Regions from separate parts of the Achromobacter sp. 2789STDY5608615 genome, predicted to be linked through region 2. Evidence: predicted binding sites of a transcription regulator. Region 2 holds the regulator's gene; the other holds the start of a gene.
The links. The regulator NrdR, encoded in region 2, represses ribonucleotide reductase genes. The targets are predictions, from matches to a motif close to CACNANATNTNGTG.

Region 1: the regulator NrdR is predicted to act here: its motif matches at 3,955-3,968, upstream of AOZ49_RS24710 (ribonucleoside-diphosphate reductase subunit alpha).

Annotation. Positions count from the first base shown of each region.
Region 1 covers NZ_CYTY01000036.1:22,366-29,284, forward strand. The annotation lists gene AOZ49_RS24700 (Lrp/AsnC family transcriptional regulator) at 1-162, opposite strand, end outside; gene AOZ49_RS24705 (indolepyruvate ferredoxin oxidoreductase family protein) at 301-3,807, shown strand; gene AOZ49_RS24710 (ribonucleoside-diphosphate reductase subunit alpha) at 4,111-6,919, shown strand, end outside.
Region 2 covers NZ_CYTY01000017.1:6,897-13,815, reverse strand. The annotation lists gene ribD (bifunctional diaminohydroxyphosphoribosylaminopyrimidine deaminase/5-amino-6-(5-phosphoribosylamino)uracil reductase RibD) at 1-536, opposite strand, end outside; gene AOZ49_RS16250 (cysteine hydrolase family protein) at 741-1,310, shown strand; gene AOZ49_RS16245 (GlxA family transcriptional regulator) at 1,322-2,281, shown strand; gene nrdR (transcriptional regulator NrdR) at 2,343-2,822, opposite strand; gene glyA (serine hydroxymethyltransferase) at 3,029-4,279, opposite strand; gene AOZ49_RS16230 (LysE family translocator) at 4,485-5,123, shown strand; gene AOZ49_RS16225 (YbhB/YbcL family Raf kinase inhibitor-like protein) at 5,203-5,859, opposite strand; gene tyrS (tyrosine--tRNA ligase) at 5,932-6,919, opposite strand, start outside.

The DNA of each region.
Region 1 (6,919 bases), on a different contig from region 2:
CACCTGCGCGCTGTAGCCCTGGATCACGCCGCTGGCCTCCAGCGCCTTCACCCGCCGCCACACCGGCGCCGCCGATAGCCCCACCTTGTCCGAAAGCTGCTGCGCCGAGGCCCGGCCATCCTCCTGCAGGGCCTTGAGGATGCCGATATCGGTCTTGTCCATCGTTTTGTCTCCTGTTTGGGTCGAAATTCCGCGAACACGAAATATTCATTGCGAATTATAGGGATAGCACGATCCGAAAACGCAATAAACCCGATGCCGCGCGAACCTATCATGGTGCCGACTACAGGAGCATTCATGATGGACGGCACTCCCGCCCCCGAGCCCACGCTGGACCTCGACTACCAGCTCGCCGACAACCTCACCCGCGAGACCGGCCGCATCTTCCTCACCGGCACGCAGGCGCTGGTCCGCATCATGCTGACCCAGCGCCGCGTCGACCGCGAGCGCGGCCTGAACACCGCCGGCTTCGTCTCCGGCTACCGCGGCTCGCCGCTGGGCGGCGTCGACATGGCGATGTGGAAGGCGCAGAAGGCGCTCGACGCCAACCAGATCTCGTTCCTGCCCGGCATCAACGAAGACATGGCCGCCACCGCCGTCATGGGCACCCAGCAGGCCGGCGTGCGCGCCGACCGCAACGTCGATGGCGTCTTCGCCATGTGGTACGGCAAGGGCCCCGGCGTGGACCGCGCCGGCGACGCCCTGCACCACGGCAACGCCGCCGGCGCCTCGCGCCACGGCGGCGTGCTGGTGGTGGTGGGCGATGACCACACCGCCGTCTCCTCCTCGATCCCGCACGCCAGCGAGGCCTCGCTGATCGGCTGGCAGATACCCATCGTGCACCCGGCCTCGATCGACGAATACGAAACCTTCGCCCTGTGGGGCTGGGCCCTGTCGCGCCATTCCGGCACCTGGGTCGCCTTCAAAGCCGTGTCCGAAACCATCGAAAGCGGCCACTCCTTCACCCCCGCGCCGGTGCGCGCCTACGACATGCCGGCCGATCCCGACCTGCCGCCGGAAGCGCTGGAATACTCCGCCCGCGACTTCCTGTCGCTGGCGGTCGAAACCCGCATGAACCTGCGCATGAAGGCCGTCGCCGCCTTCGCCCGCCGCCACAGCATCGACCGCCTCACCTGTCCGGCGCCCAAGGCCACCGTCGGCATCGTCACCGTCGGCAAGGCCCACCTGGACGCCATGGAAGCGCTGTCGCGCCTGGGCGTGGACACCGTCACCGCCAACGCGCCGGTGCGCATCTACAAGCCCGGCCTGACCTGGCCGCTGGACGCCGAGCGCATGCTCGATTTCGCGCTCGGCCTCTCGCACATCCTCGTGATCGAGGAAAAAGGCGCCGTCGTCGAGACCCAGCTCAAGGACCTGCTGTTCAACCTGCCCGAGCGCGCCACCGTGGTCGGCAAGAAGGGTTTCGACGGCGAAGCGCTGGTGCCGTCCGCCGGCCAGTTGCGCCCGTCGCTGCTGGCGCGGCCGCTGGCCCAGTGGCTGTCGCGCGCCGCCGGCCTGCAGCCCGGCATCGACCTGGCCACCTTCGACTGCCAGGACATGCTGTCCAACGACGCCGACGGCATGCGCCGCCGCCCCTACTTCTGTTCCGGCTGTCCGCACAGCACCTCGACCAAGGTGCCGGAAGGCAGCCAGGCGCTGTCGGGCGTGGGCTGCCACTACATGGCCGCCTGGATGGACCGCGACACCGGCGGCCTGACCCAGATGGGCGGCGAAGGGGTCGACTGGATCGGCCTGTCGCGCTACACCAAGATGCCGCACATCTTCCAGAACATGGGGGAAGGCACCTACTACCACTCCGGCTACCTGGCGATCCGCCAGGCCGTGGCCGCCAAGGCCAACATCACCTACAAGATCCTGTTCAACGACGCCGTCGCCATGACCGGCGGCCAGCCGGTGGATGGTCCGATATCGGTGCCGCAGATCTGCCAGCAGCTGCGCGGCGAGAACGTTGCCCGCATCGTCGTCACCAGCGACGAGCCCGAGAAATACCAGGGCGTGGACCTGGGCGCCGGCATCAAGGTACACCACCGCCGCGAGCTCGACGCCCTGCAGCGCGAACTGCGCGAGATCCCCGGCGTCACCGTGCTGATCCACGACCAGACCTGCGCCGCCGAAAAGCGCCGCCGCCGCAAGAAGAACCAGTTCCCCGACCCGGCCCGCCGCATGCTGATCAACAGCGCCGTGTGCGAAGGCTGCGGCGACTGCGGCGTGAAATCGAACTGCCTGTCGGTGGTGCCGCTGGAAACGCCCTACGGCCGCAAGCGCGCCATCGATCAGTCCAGCTGCAACAAGGACTACTCCTGCGCCGAAGGCTTCTGCCCCAGCTTCGTCTCGGTCATGGGCGGCAAGCCCAGGAAGAGCGCCGCGCCCAAGGCCGACCAGGAACGCCTGCAGCGCCTGATCCAGCAACTGCCGCTGCCGCAGGCGCCGGCGCTGGATCGTCCCTACCGCCTGCTGGTGGCGGGCATGGGCGGCACCGGCGTCATCACCATCGGCGCCATCGTCTCGATGGCCGCGCACCTGGAAGGCCTGTCGGCCGCGGTGCTGGACCTGACCGGCCTGGCGCAGAAGGGCGGCACGGTGGTCAGCCACATCCGCCTGGCGCCCGCGGGCGCCGCCGCCGGCCCGGTGCGCCTGGACTGGCAGCAGGCCGACGCCGCCATCCTGTGCGACCCGGTCGCCGCCGTCGCGCCCGATTCGCTCGGCGCGCTGCGGCGCGGCCACACCCGGGTCACCGTCAACACCTACGTCGCGCCGGTGTCTGATTTCACCCGCAATCCGGACGCCGCCATGCGGCCGGAGGCGCTGCTGGCCAAGATCCGCCATGCCGCGGGCGACGATCACACCGCCGCCATCGACGCGCACGAAGCCGCGCTGGCCCTGTTCGGCGACAGCATCCTGTCGAACATGTTCATGCTGGGCTACGCATGGCAGCGCGGCGGCGTGCCGCTGTCGCAGGCCGCCATCAACCGCGCCATCGAACTGAACGGCGTCGCCGTGGCCGCCAACCGCGCCGCGTTCGACAGCGGCCGCCTGGCCGCGCACCAGCCCGACGCGCTGGACGGCGCGCTGCGCCCGCGCGCCCAGGTGGTGCAACTGCATGTGCCGGAGAGCTTCGAACGCGCCGTGGCGCGCCGCGTCGACGACCTGACCGCCTACCAGGACGCCGCCTACGCGCAGGCCTACCGCGACGTGGTCGAGCGCGTCGCCGCGCGCGAACGCGAGCTGGCGCCCGACGCCAAGACACCGCGCCTGGCCATGGCGGTGGCGCGCGGCCTGTTCAAGCTGATGGCCTACAAGGACGAATACGAAGTCGCCCGCCTCTACACCGGCGAAGCCTTCCAGGCCCAGCTCAAGGGCCAGTTCGAAGGCGACTACAGCCTGCGCTTCCACATGGCGCCGCCGATCTTCGCGCGCAAGGACCCGCGCACCGGCGTGCCGCGCAAGGTGACGCTGGGCCCGCGCACCATGACCGCGCTCAGGCTGTTGACCCGCTTCAAGCGCCTGCGCGGCACCTGGTTCGATCCGTTCGGCCACACCGCCGAGCGCAAGATGGAACGCGCGCTGGTGGGCGAGTACCGCCAGACCATAGACCAGTTGCTCGCAGGGTTGAATCGCGACAACCTGGCGCAAGCAGCTACAATCGCCGCCCTTGCAGAAACCATCCGCGGCTTCGGCCACGTGAAGGCCGCGAACGTCGAGAAGTACAGGACGGAGCTGGCCCGCTCGATGCAGAGCTATACGGCGCCTGCCCCGCGCGATGTACCCCTGCGGAAAACCGCATAAACACTCGCGCTGAGCGGCATTCTCCTGGGCGCGCCTTGCTAGGCGCGCCCAGTGCATTTAGTAACAATGTTTTGGGAACCTGATCCTATCTTCTTCTTGTAGCTGTCGTACTCGATCACTAGAATTAGTGTCCAACGAGGGGTGCTACACTACATGTTGTGGTCGCCTAACCGCTGATACTCGTCGGCCACGCCATACGGATTCGTCCGTCCAAGCGTTGCGCCCCCCTCAATAAGATCCAATTTCGTACCTGACATGACGTCGTCATGTCGCTATCTACGCGCTTTTCGCACAGGAGCTTCCATGCAGACTACGATCGCCTCTGTGACCCGGCCCTCGGCCGTGCCGCCCTCTCAAACCGATTCCCCTGCCGACGCCAATGGCGGGCAATGGGCCAGCTACAACATCATTCGCCGCAATGGCTCGGTGGTCGGGTTCGAACCCGGCAAGATCGCCATCGCCATGACCAAGGCGTTCCTGGCCGTCAATGGCGGCCAGGGCGCGGCCTCGGCCCGCGTGCGCGAGCTGGTTGAACAGCTGACGACCCAGGCCGTCAACGCGCTGGTGCGCAACCGTCCGGGCGGCGGCACCTTCCACATCGAAGACATCCAGGACCAGGTCGAACTGGCCCTGATGCGCTCGGGCCAGCATGACGTCGCCCGCGCCTACGTGCTCTACCGCGAAAAGCGCACCCAGGAACGCGCCGCCGCCGCGGCCGCCGAAGGCCAGCAGAAGGCCGACACGACGCCGCAGGAAAACGTGCTGCACGTCACGGACGCGGGTGTCCGCCGTCCGCTGGACATCGCCGAACTGCGCGCCACCATCGTCGCCGCCGGTGAAGGCCTGGCCGAATTCATCGACTCCGAAGCCATCCTGAAGGAAACGGTCAAGAACCTGTACGACGGCATCCCCGTCGACGAAGTGTTCAAGTCCGCCATTCTGTCGGCGCGCGCGCTGGTCGAGAAGGACCCGGCCTACAGCCAGGTCACCGCCCGCCTGCTGCTGCACACGATCCGCAAGGAAGTGCTGGGCGAAGAAGTCTCGCAGGACGGCATGGCCGCCCGCTACGCCGAGTACTTCCCCACCTTCATCGCCCGCGGCATCGAAGGCGGCCTGCTGTCGCCCGACCTGGCCGGCTATGACCTGACCAAGCTGGGCCTCGCCCTGAACGCCAAGCGCGACCTGCAGTTCGGCTACCTTGGCCTGCAGACCCTGTACGACCGCTACTTCCTGCACATCCGCGGCACCCGCATCGAACTGCCGCAGGTGTTCTTCATGCGCGTGGCCATGGGCCTGGCGCTGCGCGAGACCGACCGCGAAGCCCGCGCCATCGAGTTCTACGAGATCCTGTCGTCGTTCGACTTCATGAGCTCGACCCCGACGCTGTTCAACTCGGGCACCCTGCACTCGCAGCTGTCGTCGTGCTACCTGACCACCGTCTCCGACGACCTGGAAGGCATCTACGACGCCATCAAGGAAAACGCGCTGCTGGCCAAGTACGCCGGCGGCCTGGGCAACGACTGGACCCCGGTGCGCGCGCTGCGCAGCCACATCAAGGGCACCAACGGCGAAAGCCAGGGCGTGGTCCCGTTCCTGAAGGTCGTCAACGACACCGCCGTGGCGGTGAACCAGGGCGGCAAGCGCAAGGGCGCGGTCTGCACCTACCTGGAATCGTGGCACCTGGACATCGAGGAATTCCTCGAACTGCGCAAGAACACCGGCGACGAGCGTCGTCGCACCCACGACATGAACACGGCGAACTGGATTCCCGACCTGTTCATGAAGCGCGTCATGGAAGGCGGCGAATGGACCCTGTTCTCGCCGTCCGACTGCCCCGACCTGCACGACAAGTACGGCAAGGCTTTCGAAGAAGCCTACATCGGCTATGAAGCGCGCGTTGCCAGCGGCGACCTGAAGCTGTTCAAGAAGATGCCGGCGCTGAACCTGTGGCGCAAGATGCTGTCGATGCTGTTCGAAACCGGCCACCCGTGGATCACGTTCAAGGATCCGTGCAACATCCGTTCGCCGCAGCAGCACGTCGGTGTGGTCCACAGCTCGAACCTGTGCACCGAGATCACGCTGAACACCAACGAATCGGAAATCGCGGTTTGCAACCTGGGTTCGGTGAACCTGGTCGCGCACATGAAGCCCGCCGCCGGCGGCGGTTTCGAACTCGACCACGAGAAGATCAAGCGCACCGTCAGCATCGCCATGCGCATGCTCGACAACGTCATCGACATCAACTACTACGCCGTCGAGAAGGCCCGCAACTCCAACGCGCGCCATCGTCCGGTGGGCATGGGCATCATGGGTTTCCAGGACTGCCTGCAGATGATGCGCGTGCCGTACGCCTCGCACGCCGCCGTCGAATTCGCCGACACCTCGATGGAAGCCGTGTGCTATCACGCCTACTGGGCCTCGAGCCTGCTGGCTGAAGAACGTGGCCGCTATCAATCGTACGAAGGCTCGCTGTGGTCGCGTGGCATCCTGCCGCAAGACACGTTGAAGATGCTGCGTGACGAACGCGGTGGTCACGTCGAGGTCGATGAATCGAGCACGCTCGATTGGGATGCGTTGCGCGCGCGCATCAATCAACACGGCATGCGCAACTCCAATTGCATCGCAATCGCCCCAACCGCGACTATTTCCAATATCATTGGTGTATCTGCGTGCATCGAACCCACTTTCCAGAACTTGTACGTCAAATCGAATCTCTCCGGCGAGTTCACGGTCGTTAACGATTACCTCGTGCGTGACCTGAAGAAACTCGGTCTCTGGGACGAAGTCATGGTCGCCGACCTCAAGTACTTCGACGGCAGCCTGTCCCGCATCGATCGCGTACCTTCCGAACTCCGCGAACTCTACGCCACCGCGTTCGAAGTCGAACCGAGCTGGCTGGTGGAATGCGCCTCGCGTCGCCAGAAGTGGATCGATCAAGCCCAGTCGCTGAACATCTACATGGCCGGCGCCTCCGGCAAGAAGCTGGACGACACCTACAAGCTGGCTTGGAAGCGTGGCCTGAAGACGACCTATTACCTGCGTACCCTTGGCGCCACCAGCGCCGAGAAGTCGACGGGACGCGGCGGCGAACTGAACGCCGTCAGCGCCGGTG
Region 2 (6,919 bases):
CCGTTATGCAGCGCGCTGCGGCCGTCCAGCGACGCCGCCATCTTGAGCCAGGTCCAGGGCAGCCCGCGGCTCATGCGCGAAATGAAGCCCGCGTTCAGGGCCAGCGCCTCTTCGCGGCAGATGCCGGTGGTGACGGCGATGCCGGCCTCGCGCAGCCGCGCCAGGCCCTTGCCGTTGACCAGCGGATTGGGATCGCCGATCGCCACCACCACGCGCGCCGGCGCGGCCGCCAGCAGCGCATCCACGCACGGCGGCGTGCGGCCGAAATGACTGCAGGGTTCCAGCGTGACGTAGACGGTGGCGCCCGCCACCGATTCGCCGCGCGCCTGGGCATCGCGCAGCGCGCAGACTTCGGCATGCGGGCCGCCGGGCGGCTGGGTCGCGCCCTCGCCCAGCACCCGGCCGTCGCGCACGATCACGCAGCCCACGCGCGGGTTGGGCGCGGTCGAATACATGACGGTCTGCGCCAGGGCCAGGGCGCGCCGCATCCAGGACAGGTCGTCGGCTTGGCCGGGGGTCGGGCTGGAATTCATCATCATGGCCAAATTGTATGTCCGCGGCGGGCCCGCGGCACGCCGCGCCCGCCGGCGCCGGCGGAGGCGCTATGATGGCCGCAGCGGCCTGAAATGGATGTCCGTTTTAGGCCGACGCAGGTCTGGAGACGGCCTCGCCCGGGAGCCGGGGCAGGCACACAATACGCCACGTACCTCCTGAAATCCCACGGCACGGAGCCCGCCGCCATGAAACAAGCATTGATCGTCATCGACGTCCAGGATTCCTTCCGCCAGCGTCCGTTTTGGGACGAATCGGAATACCCGGCATTCGTCTCGCAACTGCAGGGCCTGATCGACGCCGCCCGCGCCCGCGACATCCCGGTGCTGCAGGTGTTCCACATCAGCGCCGCCAACGACCCGGCCAACCCGTTTTCGCTGGCCTCCGGCCACGTCAAGACGCTGAAGGAACTGCGCATCGCCCCCGACGCCGTGTTCCACAAGACCGTGCATTCCTCGCTCTACGCCAAGGACGCCGACGGCGCCACGCTGCAGGAATGGCTGCGCAAGCACGGCATCGAAGGCGTCATCGTCAGCGGCATCCGCACCGAACAGTGCTGCGAAACCACCACCCGCCACGCCAGCGACGACGGCTTCAAGGTGGTGTTCCCGACCGACGCCACGCTGACCTTCGCGATGCAGAGCCCGTCCGGCAAGCACTACACGCCGGCCGAGATCCGCGACGCCGCCGAGCTGGTGCTGCAGGGCCGCTTCGCCCGCATCGCCCGCGCCGCCGACGTCTTCGCGGACGCGCAATAAGGCGACCAGCCATGATTCCCGTGCACTTCGTATTGCCCAGGGGAATCGTGCTGCTCGACGTGGCCGGGCCGGCCGAGGCCTTCCGGGTCGCCAACAAGCTGTGCCCGGACGCCTTCTCGCAGCATTTCTGCGGCCCGTCGACCGAAGTCGAAAGCGGCATTCCCGGCCTGCACCTGGCCCGGATCCAGCCGCTGCCCGAGAAACTGCCGCCCGAGGCGCTGGTGATCGTGTCCGGCGTGGTCGGCAAGCACATCCGCCTGGATGAGCCCGAGGCCCGCGTCATCATCGACTGGCTGGCGGCGCGCCATCCGGCCGACGGCTTCACCCTGATGACCGTCTGCGCCGGCGCCCTGTTCGCCGCCGCGGCAGGCCTGACGCGCCAGCGCGACTGCACCACGCACCACAGCTGCCTGGCGCAGCTGGCCGACCTGGATCCCAGCGCCCGGCTGCACGACAACCGCATCTTCGTGGAAGACGGCAACCTGGTCAGCAGCGCCGGCATCACCGCCGGCATCGACCTGGCGCTGCACATGGTGGCGCGCCATTGCGGCCCGCGCGTGGCCAGCGAAGTGGCGCGCGACATGGTGGTGTACCAGCGCCGCGCCGGCACCGACTCGGCGCTGTCACCCTGGCTGGAGCACCGCAACCACATGCATCCGGGCGTGCACCGGGTGCAGGACGCGGTGGTGCGCAACCCCGCGGCGCCCTGGTCGGCGCAATCGCTGGCCGAGCAGGCCCACACCAGCGCCCGCCACCTGACGCGGCTGTTCCGCGAGCATGCCGGCTGCACGCCGATGGACTACCTGTATCAGATACGCGTGGCGCTGGCGCGCGACATGCTGCGCGAGACCCGCTTGAACCTGGAGTTGGTGGCGGAGAAATCCGGCTTCGGCTCGGCCCAGCATCTGCGCCGCGTGTGGCGCCGGTTCCAGCCGCAGACGCCCAGCATGGCGCGGACGGTGGCGCTTTGACGCGCCGGGCGGCTGCCCGCCGCTAGCGCGACGGCGGCGGCCGACAGGCCGGGCCGCGGCCTCATTCCTTGCGCAGCTTGCCGGGCAGCACCGGTCCCTGCATCTCGCGGATCGCCTCGACGAATTCGCCGATGTCCTCGAAGCTCTTGTAGACCGAGGCGAAGCGCACGTAGGCCACCTTGTCGAGCTTGCGCAGCTCGTTCATGACCAGTTCGCCGATGTGCCCGGAAGCCACTTCGCGCAGGCCGCTGGCCAGCAGTTGTTCCTCGATGCGGGCCACGGCCGCGTCCACGTCCTCGGTGCTGACCGGGCGCTTGCGCAGCGCCAGGCTCAGACTGGCGCGCAGCTTGGCGGGATCGTAGTCGCTGCGGCTGCCGTTGCGCTTGACCACGGAAGGCAGCGCCAACTCCACCCGCTCGTAGGTGGTGAAGCGCTTGTCACAGGACTGGCAGCGACGCCGGCGGCGGATCGCATCGCCCTCTTCCGAGACACGGCTGTCGACGACCTGCGTTTCGGAATTGCCGCAAAATGGACACCGCATGTGTGATCCCTGAAAACACGGAAAGCAATAATTCGCCGATATTGTAACGATGCGACAGTCTGTCCGCGTCGACTATGACAAATTCGTCCCTAATATTTTTGCCACGATGACCGCCGGCGCGCAAGCGCCATTGGCCTGAAAACAAAAGGACGGCCCCTTGCGGAGCCGTCCGTGTCACATGCGGGCGGAAAAAATCCGCCGTCGCATTACTTCTTGCCGTACACCGGCAGGCGCGAGGTCAGTTCGTTGACCTTGGCGCGCACGGCGGCGATGTTGGCTTCGTCGCGCGGGTTGTCCAGCACGTCGGCGATCAGGTTGGCGGTCAGCTCGGCCTCGGCTTCGGTGAAGCCGCGGGTGGTCATGGCCGGGGTGCCCAGGCGGATGCCGCTGGTCACGAAGGGCTTTTCCGGATCGTTCGGGATGGCGTTCTTGTTGACCGTGATGTGGGCCTGGCCCAGCACGGCTTCGGCTTCCTTGCCCGTGATGCCCTTGGAGCGCAGGTCCACCAGCATGACGTGGCTTTCGGTGCGGCCCGAGACGATGCGCAGGCCACGCTTGACCAGCGTGTCGGCCAGCACCTTGGCGTTCTTGACCACTTGCTGCGCGTAGGTCTTGAATTCGGGTTCCAGCGCTTCCTTGAAGGCCACCGCCTTGCCGGCGATGACGTGCATCAGCGGACCGCCCTGGATGCCGGGGAAGATGGCCGAATTGACGATCTTCTCGTACTCGGCCTTCATCATGATGACGCCGCCGCGCGGGCCGCGCAGCGACTTGTGCGTGGTCGAGGTGACGAAGTCGGCGTGCGGCACCGGGTTGGGGTAGGCGCCGCCGGCCACCAGGCCGGCGTAGTGGGCGATGTCGACCATGAACAGCGCGCCGTTGTCGTGGGCGATGCGGGCCATGCGCTCGAAGTCGATGTGCAGGGCGTAGGCCGAGGCGCCGGCGACGATCAGCTTGGGCTTGTGTTCCTTGGCCAGCTGTTCGACCTGGGCGTAGTTCAGGACTTCGTTTTCGTCCAGGCCGTACGAGATGAAGTTGTACAGCTTGCCCGAGGCGTTGACCGACGCGCCGTGCGTCAGGTGGCCGCCTTCGGCCAGGCTCATGCCCAGCACGGTGTCGCCCGGCTTCAGGACGGCCATGTACACGCCCTGGTTGGCCTGCGAACCCGAGTTGGGCTGCACGTTGGCGGCTTCGGCGCCGAAGATCTGCTTCAGGCGGTCGATGGCCAGCTGCTCGACCACGTCGACGTATTCGCAACCGCCGTAGTAGCGCTTGCCCGGGTAGCCTTCGGCGTACTTGTTCGTGAGCTGCGTGCCCTGGGCTTCCATGACGGCCGGGCTGGCGTAGTTCTCCGAAGCGATCAGCTCGATGTGCTGTTCCTGGCGAACGTCTTCCTTCTGGATGGCGGCCCAGACGTCCGGGTCAGCCTTGGAGAGGGTGAGGTTGCGGTCAAACATGACGGGGGGTTCCTGAGGCGGTAAGAGAGGAGGAAACTGCGCCCGGGTGGGTAAACCCGGATAATGACGAATAGTTTACCGCGTACCGCCGCTTCCCCTGTCGCCAAAATGCCCCGAATGGCGGCAAAATTCCCGCCAAGGGCGCGAAAATTCCGGCATCCGTCCATGGCTGGAAAACGCGCTCAACCCGACTTGAGAAACTTTCATGCAAACCCAGACTTTGGTCGCGTACACCCTGGTCGCCGCCGTCAGCGTCGTCACCCCCGGCCCCGCCAGCATCCTGGCCATGCGCAACGGCGCCGCCGGCGGCCTGCGCGCGGTGCTGCCATCGTCGCTGGGCAATGTCACCGGCCTGTTCCTGCTGTCCGCCGCCGCCATGCTGGGCCTGGGCGTGGTGCTGCAATCGTCCGCCCTGCTGTTCGCCGCGCTCAAGATCGCCGGCGCCGCCTACCTGATCTACCTGGGCCTGCGCCACCTGCTGGGCCGCAGCAGCGTGGCCGCGCCGCCGCCCGACAGCGCCGGCCGCCCGCCGCGCGGCGCGCTGGCGCTGTATCTCGAAGCGACCTTCGTGGCCGGCCTGAATCCCAAGCCCATCCTGTTCTTCACCGCGCTGTTCCCGCAGTTCCTGAACGCGGCCGAACCGCTGCTGCCGCAGTTCTTCATCCTGACGGGCATCTTCATGGGCCTGTCGCTGCCCTCGCTGCTGGCCTACGGCCTGCTGGCACGCCGTGCCCGCCGCCTGTTCCAGCAGCCGCGCGCGGTGCGCTGGATCAACCGGGCCGTGGGTTCGGTGTTCGTCGCCTTCGGCGTGGCATTGTTGCGCCTGAAGCGCGCCGGCGTCTGAGGGCGCGGCGCGTCCGGCGAATGCGCCGGAAATAAAAAAAGGGCCGCATTGATGCGGCCCTTTTTGCTGATCGCGGCGATCAGGACGCGGAGGTCGCGCCGATCTGCTTGGGCGCCAGCGCCGGGTTGAGCGTGTAGGTGCCCGTCAGCGACGCCTGCGCCAGCACGTGCTTCTGGATGGCGCGCAGCGCGTCTTCGCCAGTGAACGCCCCTTGCAGGTTCAACGTGTGGACGTCCAGCGCGTACAGCGTGAACACGTAACGGTGCACCAGCGCGTCGTTCCAGGGCGGGCACGGGCCGTCGTAGCCGAAATAGTCGCCGCTCATGTCGTGGTCGTTGGCGAACCAGGACGAGTACGAGTTGATGCCCTGGCGGGCATCCAGCGGCGCCAGCGGGCCGCCCTTGCCGCGCGGCGTGATGCCGCTGGAAAAGGCGCCTTCGTCGATCTCGCGCATGTCGGCGGCCAGATCCACCAGCACCCAGTGGAAGAAATCCACCCGCGGCAGGTCGGCCGGGACTTCGCGGCCCTCCTGGTTGACGTCGTCGGGCTTGGACGGAACGTCCGGGTCGTGGCAGATCAAGGCGAACGACTGCGTGCCCGCCGGGACGTCGTCCCAGGAAAACTGCGGGTTGAAGTTGTCAGCCAGCGCGACGTGCGATTGCGCATCGATCTTGCCGAAGGCGTAGCGCTCCGGAATCGACTCGTGATCGGAAAAAGACAAACTCGAAAGTTTCATGTCGTGCTCCTTGAAGTGCTGCGAAGGCATTCCAGCCTTGAACGTCCCTCCAGCGTATCAAAATCTTCGCGATTATGGGTTCAACTTAACACGCGCGAACTTGCGCTTGCCCACCTGGACGACGTAAGTCCCGGCAGGCAGTTGCAACGATTTGTCTTCGACCCGGTCGCCATTGACGCGCACCCCGCCCTGCTCGACGTTGCGCTGGGCCTCGGAACCCGATGCGACCAGCCCGGCCTCGCGCAGCAGCTTGAGGATGCCGACCGGCGCGCCGCCGATGCTGACCTCGGGCATGTCCTCCGGAATCGCGCCGTCGCGGAAACGCGCTTCGAAAGCGGCCAGCGCGTCGTCGGCCGCCTTGGCCGAGTGGAAACGCGCAATGATTTCCTGGGCCAGCATGACCTTGGCGTCGCGCGGATTGCGGCCGCCCTCGATCTCCTGGCGGAGCGCGGCGATGTCTTCCAGCGAGCGGAACGACAGCAGCTCGAAGTAGCGCCACATCAGTGTGTCGGAAATCGACATCAGCTTGCCGAACATCGAATCGGGCGACTCCGAAATGCCGATGTAGTTGCCCTTGGACTTGGACATCTTCTCGACGCCGTCGGTGCCGACCAGCAGCGGCATTGTCAGGATGCACTGCGGCTCCTGTCCATACTCCTTCTGCAGCTCGCGGCCGACCAGCAGGTTGAACTTCTGATCGGTGCCCCCCAGCTCCAGATCGGACTTCAGCGCCACCGAGTCGTAACCCTGCATCAGCGGGTACAGGAATTCATGCACCGAAATCGGGATGCCGCCCTTGAAGCGCTTGGTGAAATCCTCGCGTTCCATCATGCGCGCCACGGTATAGCGCGACGCCAGCTGGATCATGCCGCGCGCGCCGAGCGGGTCGCACCACTCGGAGTTGTAACGGATCTCGGTGCGGGCCGGATCCAGCACCAGGCTGGCCTGCGCATAGTAGGTCTTGGCGTTGGCCTCGATCTGCTCGCGCGTCAGCGGCGGGCGGGTGCTGTTGCGGCCGCTGGGATCGCCGATGGTCGAGGTGAAGTCACCGATCAGGAAG